2 linked regions of the Catenuloplanes indicus genome follow. The protein of the gene in region 2 interacts with the protein of the main gene of each other region in a pairwise test. Links are inferred from orthologs where the notes say so. Each region holds a gene or a part of one and is shown on either strand. Other genes may lie near its edges.

Region 1 (10,533 bases), 1.1 Mb from region 2 along the record:
GCGGCACGCGGGCCGGGCCGCCGCGCTGAACACCGGCATCGCGCACGCCACCACGGACGTGATCGTGCTGACGGACGGCGAGACGATCTTCCGGCCGGGCACCGTACCGGCGCTGATCGGCCCGTTCGCGGACCCGGCGGTCGGCGCGGTCGCCGCCGATACCGGCGCCGGGGCGCGACAGCGGGCATACGACGCGCTGCGCTGCCTGCCCACGGTCCCGGCCGCGGCGGGTGCGTACCGGCGGGAGGCGCTGCGCCAGGTCGACGGCCTCTCCGACGACACGCTGGCCGAGGACACCGACCTGACCGTCGCGGTGGTCCGGGCCGGATGGCGCGTGGTCGGTGCGCCGGACGCCCGCATCCCGGCCCGGCCACGCCCGTACACCGCGCTCTACGGCGACATGCAGGCGATGTGGAAGCACCGGCGCGTGCTCGTCGAGTCCGGTCCCGGCGGCCGCTACGGACGGCGGGCGCTGCTCGCGCTGCTGCTGTTCCACACGCTGCTGCCGTTGCTGGCGCCGCTGATCGACCTGTACCTGATCTACGGCCTGCTCTTCGACGACCCGGTGCGGACCGCGGCGATCTGGCTCGGCGCGCTCGCGCTGCAACTGCTCGGCGGCTCGTGGACCGAGGTCGTCCGGCGGCCGCTGACGTACCCGATGCTGGTCGCGGCCTCCCGCCACGGCCGTCGCGCGCCGCGCCGTAGCCGCGGGCTGGAGGCGCTGATGGGCGCGCGGCTGCCCACCGGGTCGGCCGCGACTACGGCCCGGCCAGGCGCCTGACCGCCTCGTCGATGACCTCCTCGCGTTTGCAGAACGCGAACCGGACCAGCGTCCGCGCCGGCTCCGCGTTGTCGTAGAAGACCTGCGTCGGGATCGCCGCGACACCGAGCCGCTCGGGCAGCTCCCGGCAGAACGCGATGCCGTCGCCGTCCGAGACGCCGGAGATGTCGGCCGTGATGAAGTAGGTGCCCTCGGACGGCAGCACGCGCAGGCCGGCCCGGGCGAGCCCGTCCGCGAGCCGGTCCCGGCGGGCCTGCAGGCCGTCCCGGAAGTCGCGGTAGTACGCGTCCGGCAGGTCGAGCGCGACCGCGATCGCGGGCTGGAACGGCGCGCCGTTGACGTACGTCAGGAACTGCTTGACCCGGGTGACCGCGCTGATCAGCTCGCGCGGGCCGCTGACCCAGCCGATCTTCCAGCCGGTGCAGGAGAACGTCTTGCCGGCCGAGGAGATGCGCAGCGTGCGTTCCCGCATGCCGTCCAGCGTGGCCAGCGGCACGTGCGGCGCCGCGCTGTCCGTGAAGACCAGGTGCTCGTAGACCTCGTCGGTGACCGCGTAGACGTCATGGTCCCGGCACAGCCGGGCGATCAGGTCCAGCTCGTCCCGGGTGAACACCTTGCCGGTCGGGTTGTGCGGCGAGTTCAGCAGCACCAGCCGGGTGCGGTCGGAGAACGCCGCGCGCAGCTGCCCCGGGTCGAAGGCGAAACGCCCGTCGGGGTAGAGCGTGACCGGGCGCCGCACCGCACCGGCCAGCGCGATCGACGCGGCGTACGAGTCGTAGAACGGTTCGAAGCAGACCACCTCGTCGCCCGGCTCGCAGAGCGCCATGATCGTCGCCGCGATCACCTCGGTCGCGCCCGCCGTGATCAGGATCTCGCCGTCCGGGTCGTACCGGAGATCCCAGAACCGCCGTTGGTGGCGCGCGACCGCGGCGCGCAGCTCCGGAATGCCCGGGCCGGGCGGGTACTGGTTCCGGCCGCCGCGCAGCGCCGCCTCCGCGGCGGCCAGCATCTCCGGCGGCCCGTCCGTGTCCGGGAAGCCCTGGCCGAGGTTGACCGCGCCCGTCCGGACCGCGAGCGCGGACATCTCCGCGAAGATCGTGGTGCCGAACGGGCGCATGCGCGCCACCAGTGGATCAGTCACCGGTCTACGAAACCACGACGAACTGCATACAGGTAGCGGTGGAGGCGTTGCCGGACGCGGTGCGCTTCACGATCTCCTTGCCGTCCAGCGTGATCCGGCAGGTGAGCTCCGAGTTCTCGGTGCCGAAGTGGATGCCGGTCACGCTGAGCAGGGGTGTCTCGGAGCCGAGCGTGAACTCCTTCCGCCACGGCAGCCGCACGTCCCGCTCCGACTTCGGCGTGGTGCCCGCCTCCGTGTACGTGACCGCGGCGTCGTCCGGGCCGGTGACCTCGTAGACGACCGTCGCGTCCGGGCTCGCGGTGACGCCGGCGCCGGTCGGGAGCAGGTCGTCCAGATCCGGCAGGCCGGGGATCTGGAACGGGTCCTCGGTCGCCGGCGCGGACCCGGTGGGCGCCGGGCGGGTCGGCTCCGGCGCCCCGGTCGGCAGCGGGGGCAGCGAGGGCAGGACGTCCTGCGCCGCGTTCCGCGCCTGGTTGAAGACCAGCACACCGGCCACGACCGTGCCCGCGCAGAGCAGCACCACGGCGGCCGCGATGATCGCGATGATCGGCTTCACCGAGCGCTGCTGCGGCGGTGGTGCCTGCTGCGGGTCGTAGGCCCAGTGCGCGGTGGGCGGCGGGGCGTACTGCGGCTGGCCGTACTGCGGCGGGCCGTACTGCACCGGCTGCTCCGGCACGCCCTCCGGGGGGCGTGCCCACGGGTTGGGCTGCTCGGGCTGCGGGGACGGCGGGTGGGGCTCGGTCATGGCCTCGGGGCTCCAGACGTGCGGGGCGATACACCGTGCACCAGCCTGCCCTATCCCGGCAATCGGCTTACCGACAGGTACCTGGGATGTTCTGTCCGTATAGGTCCCGCATAAATCCCCCAATCGCGCAATGTCCGTGAGCGAATACCCGGCCTTCGCGCACGCGGGTTGAGCAAAACTCCGCTACTCTGGCTGCCATGTGCGGAATCGTGGGTTACGTCGGCAACCGGCCGGCACTGAGCATCGTGTTGGACGGGCTGCGGCGGCTCGAGTACCGGGGTTACGACTCGGCGGGCGTCGCCGTCGTCGGTGACGGCGCGCTGCACACCGAGAAGAAGGCGGGCAAGCTCGCCAACCTGGAGAAGGCGCTCGGCGAGGGCCAGGCCGGCGGCATCACGGCCGGCACCACCGGCATCGGGCACACCCGCTGGGCCACGCACGGCGGCCCGACCGACCGCAACGCCCACCCGCACGTCTCGCAGGACGGTCGTGTCGCGGTCATCCACAACGGCATCATCGAGAACTTCGCCCGCCTCCGCGTCGAGCTCGAGGCGCTCGGCGTCGAGTTCAGCAGCGAGACCGACACCGAGGTTGCGGCGCACCTGCTCGCCATCGCGCTCACCGAGGTCAACTCCGAGGGCGTGACCGGCCCGCAGGCGCTCGCCGAGGCGATGCGCCGCGTCTCCCGCCGGCTGGAGGGCGCGTTCACGCTGCTCGCCGTGGACACCGCGATCCCCGGCGCGGTCGTCGGCGCCCGCCGCAACTCGCCGCTCGTGGTCGGCCGTGGCGAGGGAGAGAACTACCTGGCCAGCGACGTCTCCGCGTTCATCGAGCACACCCGCGAGGCGGTCGAGCTGGGCCAGGACCAGGTCGTGCTGATCACGCCGGAGGGCATCGAGATCACCGGCTTCGACGGCACGCCGGTCGAGGGCCGTCCGTTCCACATCGACTGGGACGCGTCCGCCGCCGAGAAGGGCGGCTACGACTACTTCATGCTCAAGGAGATCGCCGAGCAGCCGCAGGCGGTGGCGGACACGCTGCTCGGCCGGCTCACCGAGACCGGCGAGATCGTGCTCGACGAGGTCCGCCTCACCGAGCAGGACCTGCGCGACGTGGACAAGGTCTTCATCGTGGCGTGCGGTACGGCGTACCACTCGGGTCTGGTCGCGAAGTATGCGATCGAGCACTGGACGCGCATCCCGTGCGAGGTCGAGACGGCCAGCGAGTTCCGCTACCGCGACCCGGTGCTGGACCGCTCCACGCTGGTCATCGCGATCTCCCAGTCCGGCGAGACGATGGACACGCTGATGGCGCTCCGGCACGCCAAGGAGCAGAAGGCGCGCGTGCTCGCGATCTGCAACACCAACGGGTCCACCATCCCGCGCGAGTCCGACGCGGTGCTCTACACGCACGGCGGTCCCGAGGTCGCGGTCGCGTCCACCAAGGCGTTCCTCACCCAGCTCGTCGCCTGCTACCTGATCGGCCTGCACCTGGCACAGGTCCGCGGGATCAAGTACGCGGACGAGGTCGGCGCGGTCGTCAAGCAGCTCCAGGAGATGCCGGACAAGCTGCGCACCGTGCTCGAGTCGATGGAGCCGGTCCGCAAGCTCGCGCGTGACCTCGCGTCCGCGCAGCAGGTGCTGTTCATCGGGCGGCACGTCGGCTACCCGGTGGCGCTGGAGGGCGCGCTCAAGCTCAAGGAGCTGGCGTACATGCACGCCGAGGGCTTCGCGGCGGGCGAGCTCAAGCACGGCCCGATCGCGCTGATCGACCAGGGCACGCCGGTCGTCTGCATCGTCCCGTCGCCGGCCGGCCGCGGCGTCCTGCACGACAAGATCGTGTCGAACATCCAGGAGGTCCGCGCGCGTGGTGCCCGCACCATCGTGATCGCGGAGGAGGGCGACGACGCGGTCGTCCCCTACGCCGACGAGCTGATCCGCGTGCCGCGTACGCCCACGCTGCTGGCGCCGCTGGTCACCACGGTGCCGCTCCAGGTCCTCTCCTGCGAGATCGCCAGCTCCCGCGGCCACGACGTCGACCAGCCGCGCAACCTGGCCAAGTCGGTCACCGTCGAGTAGAGCCGGATCTCCGCTGAAGGCCGGCCCGCGTTCGCTCGCGGGCCGGCCTTTCCGTGCAGATCGATATACCCGCTCCCCGGGTGGTGCTGTCCGCATGCTCCCGCGGGCACCGGTCGTCGCCGGCGCTCCTCCCTGTCAGTTCCGCGGGTGGTCACCACGAGCCGCGGTCGGTGTCGCCGGTCACGTCCCGGCCGCGTCTCGCCGCGGCTTCGCGCGCGTTCGCCTCGTCGCCTGACGCTCCGGGGTTTCGGTGACCGGCGACGGAACCGGTGCCCGCGGGAGCACTGGGGAAGTGGGCACGCCGGAAGCGGGAAAATCTCAAGGAATGATCGAGGCGACCGCCTCGCGCAGCGCGACGGCCACGTCCGGCGCCGTGACCGGCCCGTGTTCCGCGGCGACGCGACCGGCGAGGCCGTGCAGGTAGGCGGCGGTGACCGCGGACCGGACCGGATCGACGCCCGCGGCCAGCAGGGACGCCAGCAGGCCGGCCAGCACGTCGCCGGTGCCGCCGGTGGCCAGCGCGGCGGTGCCGGTCGGGTTGACCCAGGCCGTACCGTCCGGCGCCGCGACGATCGTGCGGTCGCCCTTGAGCAGCACCACCGCGTGCATCCGCGCGGCCAGGGCGAGCGCGGCGCCCACCCGGTCCGATCCCGGCCCGCCACCGGCCAGCCGGGCGAACTCGCGGTCGTGCGGCGTGATCACCAGGGGTGCGTCGCGGTCCCGGAGCCGGTCCGCCGATGAGCCGTCGACCAGCATGGTGAGCGCGTCCGCGTCCAGCACGACCGGCAGATCCGTGCCGAGCACGTCGTGCAGCGCCGTGCGCGCGTCCTCGTCGGTGCCGATGCCGGAGCCGCAGAGCCAGGCCTGCACACGCCCGGTGCCGGCGACGGAGTCCGCCGCGACGACGGACGGATGCGCCCGGAGCACCTCGGCGCGGGCGGTTCCGGCATATCGCACCATGCCGGTCGGGCCGGCCAGCGCACCGGCGGTGGACAGCACGGCCGCACCCGGGTACGTGTGCGAGCCGGTGGCGATCCCGACGACGCCCCGGGTGTACTTCTCCGAGCCGGCGGTCAGCCGGGGCCACCACTCGGCGACGTCCGCGGCACCGGCGATCCGCAGCGCGGGCGCGGCCTGTGGCGCGATGCCGATGTCGACCAGCTCGACGTGACCGGCCAGCGGCGCGGCCGGACCGGCGACCAGTGCCGGTTTGAGACAGCCGAACGTGACCGTCACGTCCGCCGTGACGGCCGCGCCCGGCACCGCGCCGGTGTCCACGTCGACGCCGCTCGGCACGTCGACCGCGACCATGATCGGGCGCGGGGCGCGCACGGCCAGCGCCTCGACGATGCCGATGGCGGGCTCGCGCAGGCCGCCGGTGGCGCCGATGCCGACGATGCCGTCCATCACCAGGTCCGCGGGAAGCCGTTCGTCCCATCGGGTGCGAACCCGGCCGCCGGACCGGCGCAGCGCGGTCAGACCGGCCGGATGTGCCCGGTCCGGGCTCAGCAGCAGCGCGGTGACGTGCGCGCCGCGGCGGGCCAGCAGCGCGCCCGCGAAGAGCGCGTCACCGCCGTTGTTCCCGGCGCCGACCAGCAGCAGCACCCGGGCCCCGTAGACCCGGTCCAGCAGCAGCGCGCACCGGCGGGCGAGCCCGGCCGCGGCGCGCTGCATGAGCGTGCCGTCCGGGACCTCGCGCATCAGCGTCTCTTCCGCCGACCTCACGTCGGCGACCCGCCACACGCCCCGCATGCGAACTCCTAGCTCTCGGCTACCACCATGGCGGACGCGATGCCGCCGTCGTGCGACAGGGACAGGTGCCAGCGCGTGATCCCGCACTCGGCGGCGGCGGCCGCGACCGTGCCGGACACGGTCAGCCACGGCCGCCCGGCCGCGTCCGAGACCACCTCGCAGTCGTGCCAGCGCAACCCCGACGGCGCACCGAGCGCCTTCGCGACCGCCTCTTTCGCGGCGAACCGGGCGGCCAGCGACTCGGCGGGCCGCGGATTCCCGGACGCGGTATGCCGCTCGCCCTCGGTGAACAGCCGGTCCGCGAGCTGCGGCGTCCGTTCCAGCGCGCGGACGAACCGCTCGACGAGCACCACGTCCATGCCGACGGAAACGATCACGCTGTAGAGCCTAGTGGGGGAGTCGGCAACCCCTGTGGACAACCATGCGGTACGCGCGCCGGACGTCGTCCACAGGGCTTATCCGGCCCGGTGTCCGAGTGGGACGGTGGTCGGCATGGAAGTCATCGACGTCACCACTCCGGCGCTGCGGGCCTGCGCTGACCGGCTCGCGGCTGTGGCCCGCCGGCTGCTCGGCATGCCACCGGGCCGCCTGTCCGTCACCGCGCCCGGCTGGGCGGCGTCCGGCGCGTCGGCCGAGCTGGCGGATGCGGCCTGGTCCGCGCTGGATCGGTGCGGCACCGGCGTGGCGGCAGCGGCGGCGGGGCTCGCTCGTGCGGCCACGGCTTATGAGGCGGTCGACCGGTCGGCCGCCACCCGCCTCCGCCACCTGACCGGCGCACCGGGGGTGAAACGCGCATGGCCGTGACGTATGAACAGCTGTGGCAGGCGAGCCCGCCCGCGTGGCGGGCGTCCGCGGCGGCCTGGCGCGACCTCGCGGCATCCGGTGCCCGGCGTGCGCTGGAGCTGGCCGCCGGTGCGGTCGCGGTGACCCGCGTCTGGTCGGGTGCCGGCGCCGACGCGGCCATCGGCCGCCTCCGCCGGCTGCGGGACGATCTGGAGGCCGGCCGGCTCGCGCAGCTCGAGACCGCCACGGTTCTGACGGAATACGCGGCGGCCGTCCAGGCGGCAAAGGCTCGTCTGGCTGCGGCGGTCCGCGCGGCCGAGGCAGCGGGCCTGGCGGTCGAGATCACGGGCCGGGTGGTCGGCGCGTTCACCCCGGGCGGTGCGGTGCCGGTGGGTGGTGGGCCGTCGGTGGCCGTGGCGGCTGAGATCGAGGCGGCGCTGCGTGCGGCGGCGGTCGCGGACGCGGAGGCGGCGGTCCGGCTCGCGGAGCTGAGCGGTGCGGCCGGTCACGGGTGGGAGAGCGTGCCGCCGGGGCACCGGCCCGGGCCGGACGCGTCGCCGGCCACCACGCGCGCGTGGTGGGACTCGCTCACCCCGGCGCAGCGGCGGTGGCTGATCCGGCACGAGCCGACGCTGGTCGGTGGGCTGGACGGGGTGCCGATCACCGCTCGTGACCTGGCCAACCGCGCGCTGCTGGACCTGGCGCTGGAGGCGGCCCGCCTCGGCCTCCCGGTGGACGGGCTGCGCAGCGGCGCGGCGTCCGGCGGCGTCAGCCTGACCGGTGCCGACCTGCGTGGCGTGATCCCGGGCGACGCAGCCTACGCGCGGGACACCGCGCTCATCGGGTCGCTGGAGCGGCTGGCCGAGCGGGTGTCCGCGGACGCGGATCCGCCGCGTTACCTGGTGCGCTTCGACCCGTCGCGGGACGGCCGGGCGATCGTGGCGGTCGGCGATCCGGACCGCAGCGCGGCCGTGGTGACCTACGTGCCCGGCATGACCAGCGATCTCGCCTCGGCCGGTGGTGAGCTGGACCGGGCCGCGCGGGTTGCCGAGGCCGCGACCGAGCTGGACCCGGCGCGACGTACCGCGGCCGTGCTCTGGCTGGACTACGACGCACCGGACTTCCTGGACGAGGCCGTGTCCGCCGCACCGGCGCGGGATGCGGCGCCCGCGCTGCACCAGTTCCAGGAAGGGTTGCGGGCGTCGCACGAGGGCGACCCGGCCCGGCAGGTGGTGCTGGGCCACAGCTACGGCACCCTGGTCACCGGCGTGACCGCCCGCGATCACGGGCTGGACGCCGACGCACTGGTGCTGCTCGCCTCACCCGGTGCCGGGGTGGAGCACGCGACACAGCTGCGCGTGTCCGAGGTCTGGGCCAGTACCTCGATCACCGACCCGATCCAGCACGCGCCGGTGTCACCGGTCGCCGCGGTGACGGATGCCGCGCTCGCGGCCGCGGTGCCGGGCGCGGGCGCGGCCCTCGCCTACGGCCGGCCGGAGGACGACCTGTGGCACGGGCACAACCCCGCGGACCCGGATTTCGGCGCCCGCGTCTTCCCCAGCCAGGCCGACGCCGGGCACCTCGGCTACTGGGATCGTGGCGGGACGGCGCTGGACGCGCTGTCCCGCATCACGCTCGGACTACCACTTGCCGGAGTGGCCCCGTGACGGCCGGGTGGCGGTGCTGGACGGGCAGATCAGGCCGGGGTGAGCGACCAGTCGATCGGGGTGAGGCCGGCGTCCGCGAGGGCCTTGTTGCAGGCGCTGAACGGGCGGGTGCCGAGGAAACCGGCCGGGTTCATCGGGCTCGGGTGGCCGGCCTCCAGCACCACGTGCTGCGGGTTGGTGACCAGTGCGGCCTTCTTCCGGGCGTAGCTGCCCCACAGCATGAAGACCACGCGCGTGTCCAGCTCGTTCACGGCGCTGATGGTGGCGTCCGTGAACTCCTCCCAGCCTTTCTTCGCGTGCGAACCGGCCTTCCCCTCGCGAACCGTCATGATCGAGTTGAGCAGCAGGACGCCCTGCTCGGCCCACGGAGTCAGGTCGCCGGTGGTGGGCATGCCCGCGCCGACGTCGGCCGCGATCTCCTTGAAGACGTTGCGCAGCGACGGGGGCACCCGGACGCCCTCGCGGACGCTGAAGCTCATGCCGTGTGCCTGGCCGGCCTTGAAGTACGGGTCCTGGCCGAGCAGCAGCACGCGCACCCGCTCCGGCGGGCACAGCCGGTATGCCGTGAACAGGTCCTCGACCGGGGGGTAGACGGTCTGCGACGCATATTCCCCCGCGACGAACTCGCCCAGCTTGCGGGTCCGCTCCGCGTCCAGGTGCGGGGCGAGGACGGCCTGCCACGGCGCGGGCAGCAGGCTGACGAGGTCGAGGGACATGCTGGCGACTCCTCCACAGGGGAACTACGGGACGTGCGGTCGCACCGTATCGGACGGGTGCGACAGAACCGTCACAGCTTCTCCAGGAAGGAGATGAGCGCGGCGTTCACCTCGTCAGCGTGCTCCAGCATGACCACGTGCCCGCTGTCCGGGATTTCGATGAACTCCGCGTTCGGCAGGTGGCGGGCGATCTCACGCGAGTGGGTGACCGGCAGGATCTGGTCCTTGTCGCCCGCGATCACGAGCGTCGGGATGTCCTGCAGCGTGTCCAGCGCGGGGAACCGGTCATGCGTGTAGATCGTCCGCAGATAGCGCGTGACCGTGTCTGCCGTGGTGTGCGAGTTCATCGACTCGACGAACGTGACCAGCGCCGGGCTGGGCGCGCTGCCGCCGAAGCCGAACTGGCGGGTGAGCAGCCAGGCCAGGTCGGAGGAGGCGAGCCGGGCTCGGTCGATGACGCTGCCGGTGAGCCGGGTGGTCCGGGTGACGACCGGCAGGAACGGCGCACCGGCCCGCGCGGCCAGCGACGGCAGCGACAGCCGGGCCTCCTCCAGCTTGCCGCCGGACGTGGCCATCAGCACGACGCCGGACACCCGGGTGCGCAGCAGGTCCGGGTACCGCTCGGCCAGCGCCATGATCGTCATGCCGCCCATGGAGTGGCCGACCAGCACGATCGGGCCGGTCGGCACGGTGGCCTCGATGACCGCGTTCAGCGACTCGGCCAGCGCTTCCAGGTGGTAGTCGCCGGACTCCAGCTTGCCGGAGCGGCCGTGCCCCGGCTGGTCGTAGAAGACCATCCGGTAGTCGCCGCGCCGTACCAGCTCCTTGCGCTGGAAGTAGAACGTGCCCATGTCCAGGCAGAAGCCGTGC
Region 2 (10,578 bases):
GGCAACGACGCGGCCGTCGCGTTCGCCGGCACCCAGGGCGACTTCGAGCTGAATGTGATGCTCCCGGTGATGGGCCGCAACCTGCTGGAGTCGATCAAGCTGGTGGCGAACGTGGCCCGGCTGCTGGCCGACCGCTGCGTGGCCGGTCTGGAGGCCGACGCCGAGGTCACCCGCGGTTACGCGGAGGGCTCGCCGTCGATCGTCACGCCGCTCAACCGCTACCTCGGGTACGACGAGGCCGCGTCGATCGCGAAGGCCGCGCTGAAGGACAACAAGACGATCCGCGAGGTGGTCGTCGAGCGCGGGCACGTGGCGTCCGGAAAGCTCACGGAGGAGCAGTTGGACACGGCTCTGGACGTTCTGCGCATGACGCGCCCTTAGTCGGTATCGACTGCTACGCCTGTGTAAAGAATTTGTGCTTGCCTCTATTCGAATCCATCGAGATCGGGTGGGATGCTTCCAGGCCGTCATCGACGGCCGTCTCGACTCTCGAGAGGAAGCAGGATGGTGAGCAGACGCTTCACCGCCGGCTCGGTCGCGACCGTGACCGGGCTGGCGTTGGTGCTGGCGGTCCCCGCCGGAGCGGCCACCGCCGCACCGGCCGCGGCAGCCGCGGCCGAATACACGGTGGTGGCGGAGGACGGTGTCTCCACCGCCGCGGCCACCGCGGCGATCGCGGCCGCCGGCGGCACGGTGGTCGAGAGCAACGACAGCGTCGGTACGTTCACGGTGACCGCCGGTGCGGCCGACTTCGCGGCGAAGGCCGCGGCCTCGACCGCGCTGATCGGCGCGTCCAGCAGCGACCGCGCGATCGGCAAGGCGCCCAAGCTCGACCTGGTCGAGCAGGAGGCACTGCTGGCACCCGCGTCCCGGGCCGCGGCCAAGCGCGGCGGCCACGGCGGCCCGAAGCTAGACCCGCTGGACGACAAGCTCTGGGGTCTGGAGCAGGTCCGCTCCGACGACGCCCGCCGGGTGGAGCCGGGCGACCGCGGTGTGACCGTCGGCATCCTGGACACCGGCGTGGACGCGAGCAACCCCGACATCGCGGCGAACTTCAGCTGGAAGCTGTCCCGCAACTTCGCGCGCGACATCCCGGACATCGACGGTGAGTGCGAGGTGACCGGCTGCCTCGACCCGGTCGGCACGGACGACGGCGGTCACGGCACGCACGTCGCCGGCACGGTCGGCGCGGCGGTCAACGGCTCCGGCATCTCCGGCGTGGCGCCGAACGTCACGCTGGTCGAGCTGAAGGGCGGCCAGGACTCCGGCTACTTCTTCCTGGAGTCGGTCGTCAACGCGCTGACCTACGCGGGCGACGCCGGACTGGACGTGGTCAACATGTCCTTCTACATCGACCCGTGGCTGTACAACTGCCTCGGCAACCCAGCCGACTCGGCCGCCGAGCAGGCGGAGCAGCGGGCCACCATCACCGCGGTCCGGCGTGCGCTGACCTACGCGCACAACAAGGGCGTGACGCTGGTCGGCTCGCTCGGCAACAACCACGAGGACCTGGGCAACCCGCGGCCGGACGCGTCCAGCCCGAACTACCCGGGTGGCACCGAGCGGCCGCGCGTGATCGACAACGCGACGTGCTTCGACCTGCCGGTCGAGGGCCCGTTCGTGATCGGCGTGTCCGCGACCGGTCCGTCCGGCCGCAAGTCCGACTACTCGAACTGGGGTGCGGAGCAGATCTCCGTCGCCGCGCCGGGTGGCTGGGCCACGGACACGCAGGGCACCGGGGACACGTTCGCCAACCGGATCCTCTCGGCGTACCCGCTGAAGGTGCTGCAGGAGATCGGCCGGGTGGACGCGGACGGCAACATCGTCCCCGGCTTCGAGAACCGCGTGTTCAAGGACTGCACCAAGGCCGGCAAGTGCGGGTACTACACCTACCTGCAGGGCACGTCGATGGCGTCGCCGCACGCCTCCGGGGTGGCCGGGCTGATCGTGTCGAAGTTCGGCACGCCGGACTGGCGCCGTGGCGGGCTGACGCTCCCGCCGAACTGGGTCGAGCAGCACCTCTACCGCACCGCGGCGGAGCAGGCCTGCCCGACGCCGGCGCTGATCAGCTACGCCGAGGTCGGCCAGTCGGCCGAATACGACGCGCTGTGCACCGGCACGAAGAACTTCAACAGCATCTGGGGGTACGGGATCGTGGACGCCTACAAGGCCGTCACCACCCCGCTCCAGCCCTGGGTGAAGCCGTAGGGACCTAGTCAAGATCATTCACTGGTACGATGGCCGGTCCCCGCGACACGGGGACCGGCCGTTACCCTTGCAGGGTGACACTCCGCTTGTATGACACCGCGACCCGCTCGGTGCGGGACTTCGTCCCGCGGTCACCCGGCAAGGTCGGGATCTACCTGTGTGGTCTCACCGTCCAGTCCCCACCGCACATCGGCCACCTTCGCTCCGGTGTGAACTACGACGTGCTCCGCCGCTGGCTGATCCGGTCCGGGTTCGAGGTGACGTTCGTCCGCAACGTGACGGACATCGACGACAAGATCCTCGCCAAGTCGACCGAGCAGGACCGGCCGTTCTGGGCCATCGCGTACGAGAACGAGGTCAAGCTCGCCGCGGCGTACCGGTCACTCAACGTGCTGCCGCCGACCTACGAGCCGCGCGCCACCGGGCACATCCCGGAGATCCAGCAGATCATCGCGCGGCTGATCGAGGGCGGGCATGCGTACCCGGCGGCCGACGGCTGCGGCGACGTCTACTTCTCGGTGCGCAGCTTCCCGGCGTACGGTGCGCTCTCCGGCCAGCACCCCGACGACATGCAGGAGGCGGCGGACAGCGAGGCGCGAGCCAAGCGCGACGCCCGCGACTTCGCGCTGTGGAAGGGCGTGAAGGAGTCCGAGCCGCTCGCCGGCAGCTGGCCGTCGCCGTGGGGCCGCGGCCGTCCCGGCTGGCACATCGAGTGCTCCGCCATGTCCTGGCGCTACCTCGGCGAGGCCTTCGACATCCACGGCGGCGGGCTGGACCTGCAGTTCCCGCACCACGAGAACGAGATCGCCCAGTCCCGGGCCGCGGGTTACGGGTTCGCCGGCTACTGGGTGCACCACGGCCTGCTCAACCTGGGCGCGTCGAAGATGAGCAAGTCCCTGGGCAACGTGCTCGACCTCGACTACGTGGCCGGCCTCGGCGTGCGCCCGGTCGAGCTGCGTTACTACCAGGCGCAGCCGCACTACCGGTCGGCCATCGACTACTCGGACGACGCACTCCGCGAGGCCGCGGTGGCGTACCGGCGGATCGAGGGCTTCGTCCAGCGCGCCACCGAGCTGACCGGCGCGGGTGAGCTGGGCGACATCCCACCCGCGTTCGCGGCCGCGATGGACGATGATCTGAACACGTCCGCGGCGCTCGCGGTCGTGCACGAGTCGATGACCCGCGGCAACACCGCGCTCAGCGCCGGCGACAAGACCGTGGCCGCCACCGCGCTGGCCGAGGTGCGCGCCATGCTGGACGTGTTCGGCGTCGATCCGCTCGACCCGGCCTGGCAGGCCGGGAACGGTGGCGGCGACCTCCGTCAGGTGGTCGACTCGCTGGTCGCGCTCGCGCTCGAGCAGCGCACCGCCGCGCGGGGACGCAAGGACTGGCAGGCCGCCGACGCCGTGCGTGACCAGCTGAAGAACGCCGGCGTCGTGGTGGAGGACACCCCGGCCGGCCCACGATGGACCATTGGGGAGCAGCACTGATGCCGGGCAACTCGCAGCGCAGGAACAAGCGCGTCACGCCGAAGAAGGGCGCCGCGGGCGGCTCCGGCGGAAAGAACCGTGCCGGGCTGGCCGGCCGCGGCCGCACGCTGCCGGCGGACGAGCGTCCCTGGCACAAGGGCTACTCCGGCACCGAGCAGCTGCCCGAGAAGACCGCGCGCAAGCAGGAGAAGGAGCGCCGGGCCGCGGCCGCCGAGGGCCGCGCGCCCAAGATCGGCGTTCCCGGCAGCAAGGACACCACCTGGGGTAAGAACGGCTCCGGCCGGGGCGCCCCGGCGTCCACCCGCGGCGCGTTCGCCGGTGGCCGCGGCGGTGGCAAGGTCGGCGCGCGCGGTCCGCGGATCGCACCGGGCCGCCGCTCCACCCCGCCGAAGGACTCGCCCGAGCTGCTGGTCGGCCGCAACCCGGTGGTCGAGGCGCTGCGCTCCGGCGTGCCCGCGACCGCGCTCTACGTGGCCCAGGGCATCGAGATGGACGAGCGGGTCCGCGAGGCCGTCCGCACCTGCGCCGACAAGGGCATCGCGATCATGGAGGTGAGCCGGGCCGAGCTGGACCGGATCACCGGCGGCGTGCTGCACCAGGGCATCGGCGTGCAGGTGCCGCCGTTCGCCTACGAGGACTTCTCCGACATGGTCGCGGCGGCGCTGGAGCAGACCGCGCCGTTGCTGGTCGCGCTGGACGGCGTCACCGACCCGCGCAACCTCGGCGCCGTGATCCGGTCCGCGGCCGCGTTCGGCGCGCACGGCATCTTCGTGCCGGAGCGTCGCGCCGCCGGGATCACCGCGACCGCGTGGCGTACCAGCGCCGGTGCGGCCGCCCGCCTCCCGGTCGCCCAGGTGACCAACCTGACCCGCGCGATCAAGGCGTGCCAGCAGGAAGGTTTCATGGCGATCGGGCTGGACGCGGACGGCGCCACCGACGTCTACAACCTGGAGGTCGCCACCGGCCCGACCATCGTGGTGGTCGGCTCCGAGGGTCGCGGGCTGTCCCGGCTCGTCGGCGAGACGTGCGACCTGCGCGTCTCGATCCCGATGGCCTCGGACGTGGAATCGCTGAACGCCTCGGTCGCCGCCGCGGTCGCGCTCTCCGAGATCACCCGCCGACGCAACGCCTGACCTGCGCGGAGTCGCTACCATGCGAGGCTGATCACGTGCGGTGGCGAAGGGGCGGGGCATGAGCGACGGGACGTACGGGCTGGGGGTCGACCTCGGCACGTCCAACACGGTCGCGGTGCTGCGTACCCCGGACGGGCGGACCCGTCCGCTGCTGTTCGACGGGCAGCCGATCATGCCCTCCGGCGTCTACCTGGACCCGGAGGGCCGGCTGCACGTCGGACGGGACGCGCAGCGCCTCGCCCAGGCCGACCCGGCGCGGTACGAGCCGAACCCGAAACGCCGCATCGACGAGACCTCGGTGCTGCTCGGCGACCGTGAGATCCCGGTGGTCGACCTGCTGGCGGCCGTGCTCGGCGCGGTCGCCCGGGCCGCGGTGGAGGCGGTCGGCTTCCTGCCACCGGCGATGCTCACCCACCCGGCGGCGTGGGGTCCGGTCCGGCGTGCCACGCTGGCCGAGGCGGTGGCCCGCGCGGGCTGGCCGCCGGTCGCGGCCGCACCCGGGCAGCCCGGTACCCGGTTCACGCCGGAGCCGGTCGCGGCCGCGCGGTACTTCGCGGAGGTGCTGCACCGCCCGGTGCCGGCCGGGTCCGCGCTCGCGGTCTTCGACTTCGGCGGCGGCACGCTGGACGTCGCGGTGGTCCGCAATGACGGCCTCGGCCCGTCCGGCCGGCCGGTCTTCTCCGTGGTCAGCTCCGGCGGCGTCGCCGACCTCGGCGGCCTGGACCTGGACGCGGCCCTGGTCGACCACGTCGGCCGTACCCTGACCGGCCCGGCGCCACAGCCCGGCCCACACGCCACACGGGGCGGCTCGGCCACGCCGGGTGCCGCGGTCACCACCGGCGGCCCGCAGGCGGCGTCCACCGGCCCGGAGATCTCGCCGGACGGCCCGACCCAGCGGCTGGATCTCGCCGCCGCGCAGGCCTGGCAGGCGCTGACCCAGCCGGCCACCGTGACCCAGTGGCGCAACCGCCGCCAGCTCTGGGACGACGTGCGCGGCGCCAAGGAGATGCTGTCCCGCGCCACGGTCGCGCCGATCGCGGTGCCGGGCGTCGAACGCGCGGTACACCTGACCCGCGAGGAACTGGAGCACGTCGTCACGCCGCTGCTGCGCCGGGGCGTGCACGAGACCGCGGGCGTGATCCGGGCCGCCGGGGTCACCCCCGATCGGCTGGCCGGCCTGTTCCTGGTCGGCGGCTCCTCCCGCGTACCCATGGTGGGCCGCCTTCTGCACTCCGACCTGCACATCCCACCGACCGTGCTGGAACAGCCGGAACTGCCGGTCGCCGAGGGCGCGCTGGCCGAGCTGCTCGCCACCATCCCGGCGCAGTCACCCGCTCCGCCGGTCACCTCGGCGCCGCCGGTGTCCTCCGCCCCGGTCTCGCCGACCGCGATGATCCCCGGTGCCGTTCCTGGCGGTCCGCCGCCGGTGAAGCGACCGCGCCGATCGCTCGTGCCGGTGGCCGTGGCCGCCGCCGTCGCGCTGGTCGTGCTGGTCACCGCCGGGACGCTGATCTACCTGAGCCCGTGGAGCCGCGTCGCACCGGTCGCCTTCGCCGACCTGACCGAGGGAACGCTGATCCCCGCGGTCCCCGACGAGCCGGACAGTACGGTCTTCGAGGTCTTCACCGACGTCGTCGGCGACCGCGCGTACGTCGCCGCCCAGCGCGACGACAAGACCCTGGAGATCGCCGGCGTCGGCCTGGACGGCACGGAGGTCTGGCGCCGGACCACCGACAGGGCCACCGCGTTCACGTGGCAGAGCATTCACGCGACCGACCGGTACGTGATCGCGAACGGCGACGGCAGCAGCGAGCAGCCCCGGCCGCTGGTCGCCTGGGACCGCGACGGCGAGCCGCTCTGGCAGGAGCAAATCGCGTCGCAGGACCTGATCTGGCTCTTCAACGACGTGCTGGTGGTCGCCCGGGACGAGGAGCGGCAGCTGATCGGCTACCGGCTGGCCGACGGCGAGGTGGCCTGGGACATGCCGATCCCGCGCGGTGAGTTCTCCGACTACTACCGGGTGGTTCTGATCGCCTCGCCCGGCGACCGCACCGGCCCCGCGGCCGCCGGTGGCACGCCGTTCGGCTGGAACGCGGACGCCGACCAGCGGCTCGTGCTGATCACCGCGGACCAGCGCGCTCAGGTGATCAACGTCGACGACGGCTCGGTGGCCGCGTCCGGCACGGTGGACGTGGAGCCGTCCAGCCTGAGCCCGAGCCTCGGCGTGCAGATGGTCGCGGACTCGAGGCAGCTCTACATCGGCACCACCGGGGATCGCTACCGCATCGAGGCGTACGACCTGACCACGTTCGGCACCGCGCAGGTGGTCTACAACGACACCGCGGGCCGCACGCTGAAGACGCTCACGCTGTGCGGTGACGGCCGGCTGTGCCTTGCCGACCTCGCGGACGAGGGCACCGACCAGGTGGCGGTCTACGACGTCGCCGACGGCGGGAAGCAGGTGATGCGGGTGGACGCGCCGGGCCTCACCGGGCTCACCGACACCGGCGCGATCGTCCCGTCCGGCACCGGCCTGCTGTTGTGGCACAGACCGAAGGACGGGGCGTACCGGACCGCGCTCTACGACGACGCCGGCGACCGGATCTTCGAGTGGAACGGCGTCGCGGCCCGCGTCAACGCACGCAGCTTTCTGATCTTCGATCGCGAGCCGGCCGGTGACGCGCCCAGCACCGAGGGGGTGCCGCTCTCCGCGACCGTCGACAACGGCGACGCGCCGCAGCAGATCGGCACGCTGCCGGCCGTGCGGCTCGGCACCTGCTCGTGGAACGAGACCACGATCATCTGCGGCAGCGGCCCCAACGGCTTCCGCATCCAGCGGTTCGCGGAGGACTGACGGACGGAACCGGTCAGGACGAGCGGGCGGTGGCGTCCGTGGCCGTCGACGGGGCGAGGCGGCGGCGGATCACGTGCAGGGCGAGCAGTGCGTAGCCGGCCAGGATCGGCACCATGATCGCCTGGATCAGGTAGCCGATCGCGATGGTCAACCCCAGTACGCCCGCGCTCGCGGCCGGCACCGCCGGCCGCGCGACCACGAGCCGGCCCGCCTCCCGGAGGGCCACGCGCCAGCCGGTGCCGGGCCCGTCCGGACCAGCCGCGGCGGTGGCGCGGCCGAGCTCGACCACGACCATGCCCGCGAAGCCGGCCCCGGCCAGGCCGAGCAGCAGCGTCGCCCAGATCAGCGGGCGGCCGCCGGGGACCAGGCCGACGCTGAGCGCATGCACGTTGAGCCGGATCAGCACGCCGAACGCGACCACGGCCAGCAGCGGTGGGATGCCGGGCAGCAGGCCGCGGGCGAAGACGCGCGCGGTCTGCCGTACCCCCGGGAATCGCTCTTGATCTGTGTATGTCGCGACCGCCGCGGACGCCGCGCCGGCCGCGGCACCCGCGGTGACGACCGGGAGTGCGGCTACCGTCATCACGATCCCGGTCAGGGCCAGGTCGGAGGCGGCGCGGAGGGTGTCCCGCCAGTCGCGCTGGATCGGCTGCGGGGGTTGTCCGGGCTCCGGAGACTGAGGGTCGGTCGTCCGCAGCCTCCGGAGGTCATCCATGGTGGATCACTAACCCTTCAGGCCGCTGGTGTTGATCCCCTCGACCAGCATCCGCTGGAACGCGACGAAGAACAGGAACACCGGCAGCAGCGACAGTACGGACATGGCGAACATCGCGCCGAGCGAGCTCTGCCCGGTCGAGTCGATGAACAGCCGCAGCGCGATCGGGACCGTGTAGTCCTCCAGGTCGTTCAGGTAGACCAGCTGGGTGAAGAAGTCGTTCCAGGTCCAGATGAACGAGAAGATCGCGGTGGTGACCAGCGCGGGGCGGCTCAGCGGCAGGATCACGTGCCAGAACACGCCGTACGGCGAGCAGCCGTCGATCGTCGCGGCCTCGTCCAGGTCGCGCGGGATGCCGCGCATGAACTGGACCATCAGGAACACGAAGAACGCCTCGGTGGCCAGCGCCTTCGGCACGATCAGCGGCAGCAGCGGGGTGTCGATCCAGCCGAGCGTGTTGAACACGATGTACTGCGGGATGATCAGCACGTCGCCGGGGAGTAGCAGCGTACCGATCATGATGGCGAACCAGAATCCGCGCATCGGGAACCGCAGCCGGGCGAACGCGTACGCCGCGACCAGGCAGGACACCGCGTTCGCGACCACGGTGAGCAGTGCGATCACGCTGCTGTTGATGAAGAACCGGGTGAAGCTGACGTCAAAGCTGTTCCAGCCGGCCGTGTAGTGCGACGCGGTGAACTCGGTCGGCAGCACGGAGATGTTGCTGGCGATCTCCGCATCCGACTTGAACGACGAGCCGATCACCCATGCCAGCGGGTAGAGCACCAGCAGCAGGCCGGCGATCAGCACGGCCAGCCGGACGGCCTGACCGATCGTGAACCGGTTCCTTCGGATGGTGGCGAGCCGGGCCACGGCGGGAGCGGTCATCGGTCATTCCCATCGGCGTAGTGCACCCAGAACCGGCCGGTGCTGAACAGGACCACGGTGAGGATGCCGATCGCCGCGAGGAACACCCAGGCCAGCGCGGACGCGTACCCCATCTCGAATTCGGCGAAGCCGCGCTTGTAGAGGTAGAGCGTGTAGAGCAGCGTCGAGTCGACCGGGCCGCCGGTGCCGTTGCTGACCACGAACGCGGACGTGAAGCCCTGGAATCCGCGGATCGTCTCCAGCACCAGGTTGAAGAAGATCACCGGCGACAGCATCGGCATGGTGACGTGCCAGAACTGCCGCGACGGGCTGGCCCCGTCGACGGACGCGGCCTCGTACAGCTCGACCGGCACCTGCTTGAGCCCGGCCAGGAAGATCACCATGGGCGCGCCGAACTGCCAGACACCCAGGATGATCAGGGTGCCGAGCGCGTAGTCCGGGTCGTTCACCCAGGCCTGCCCGGTGATACCGAAGAAGGCCAGGAACTCGTTGACCGCACCGTCGCCGGCGAACAGCGCGCTCCACACCAGCGCGAGCGCCACGCTGCCGCCGAGCAGCGACGGCAGGTAGAACAGGCCGCGGAACAGGCCGACGCCGCGCCAGGCTCGGTTGAGCAGCAGCGCGACCGCGAGCGCGGCGGCGAGTTTGAGCGGCACCATGACCAGCGCGTAGACGAGCGTCACCGTGACCGCGCGGTAGAACTGCGGGTCGCCGGTGAACATCTCCCGGTAGTTCTCCAGCCCGATCCACTCGACGTCCTCCCAGCTGGAGAAGACCGAGTAGTCGGTGAAGCTGAGGTAGAGCGACAGCAGCATCGGGATGGCGGTGACGCCCATCAGGCCGAGCAGCCAGGGGGACAGGAATACGTAACCGGCGACGCCCTGCCGACCGTGCCCGCCACCGGGCCCCCGCTGCTTGCCTGCGGCGGGGGCCCGTCGACCGGGCTGCTCGGGGACGACCGGGGCGGATGCCGTGGTCAGTGCCACGAGCGTGCCTCCTTCTCCACGTGCGCGAGCGGTACGTCAGGCGAGCTTGCTCGCGGCCTGGGTGAGGAAGTCCTGTGCGGCCTGGGCCGGGGTGGCCTTGCCGTACTGGACGCTCTCCGCGATGGACACCAGCAGCGTGCGGATCGCGGCGTGGCCCTTCGGCGGCGGCGTGGGCGCGGCGCCGAACTTCGGCGTGATCTCGGTCTCGAACGCCAGCGACGCCTTCTGGTTCGCGTCGGTCAGCGTGGCTTCGACCTCCTTGCGAAGATCCAGGTTCGGCGTGATGCCGCGCTCGATGCCGAGC

The links.
Region 1: the proteins of rlmB (region 2) and J2S42_RS18830 interact in binary tests that used the Escherichia coli proteins (3 or more experiments, as listed by UniProt). The link is inferred for Catenuloplanes indicus from one-to-one orthologs.

Annotation. Positions count from the first base shown.
Region 1 is NZ_JAUSUZ010000001.1:4,197,180-4,207,712, reverse strand. Bases 4,281-7,235 are described here. They hold J2S42_RS18830 (NAD(P)H-hydrate dehydratase), read right to left. Parts: upstream 6,498-7,235; coding sequence 5,064-6,497; downstream 4,281-5,063. Other genes in these bases: J2S42_RS18820 (hypothetical protein), read left to right, coding at 6,990-7,235; J2S42_RS18825 (holo-ACP synthase), read right to left, coding at 6,506-6,874; glmS (glutamine--fructose-6-phosphate transaminase (isomerizing)), read left to right, coding at 4,281-4,745. Also shown: J2S42_RS18850 (bifunctional polysaccharide deacetylase/glycosyltransferase family 2 protein), read left to right, coding at 1-781; J2S42_RS18845 (pyridoxal phosphate-dependent aminotransferase), read right to left, coding at 759-1,898; J2S42_RS18840 (MmpS family transport accessory protein), read right to left, coding at 1,927-2,667; more of glmS, read left to right, coding at 2,865-4,280; more of J2S42_RS18820, read left to right, coding at 7,236-7,301; J2S42_RS18815 (alpha/beta hydrolase), read left to right, coding at 7,292-8,947; ung (uracil-DNA glycosylase), read right to left, coding at 8,977-9,663; J2S42_RS18805 (alpha/beta fold hydrolase), read right to left, coding at 9,735-10,533. UniProt on the Escherichia coli protein: Bifunctional enzyme that catalyzes the epimerization of the S- and R-forms of NAD(P)HX and the dehydration of the S-form of NAD(P)HX at the expense of ADP, which is converted to AMP.
Region 2 is NZ_JAUSUZ010000001.1:5,266,170-5,276,747, forward strand. What follows is about bases 2,765-5,764. They hold rlmB (23S rRNA (guanosine(2251)-2'-O)-methyltransferase RlmB), read left to right. Parts: upstream 2,765-3,697; coding sequence 3,698-4,831; downstream 4,832-5,764. Other genes in these bases: cysS (cysteine--tRNA ligase), read left to right, coding at 2,765-3,698; J2S42_RS23800 (Hsp70 family protein), read left to right, coding at 4,890-5,764. Outside these bases: J2S42_RS23780 (class II fumarate hydratase), read left to right, coding at 1-381; J2S42_RS23785 (S8 family serine peptidase), read left to right, coding at 508-2,208; more of cysS, read left to right, coding at 2,283-2,764; more of J2S42_RS23800, read left to right, coding at 5,765-7,685; J2S42_RS23805 (hypothetical protein), read right to left, coding at 7,699-8,400; J2S42_RS23810 (carbohydrate ABC transporter permease), read right to left, coding at 8,410-9,288; J2S42_RS23815 (carbohydrate ABC transporter permease), read right to left, coding at 9,285-10,274; J2S42_RS23820 (ABC transporter substrate-binding protein), read right to left, coding at 10,311-10,578. UniProt on the Escherichia coli protein: Specifically methylates the ribose of guanosine 2251 in 23S rRNA.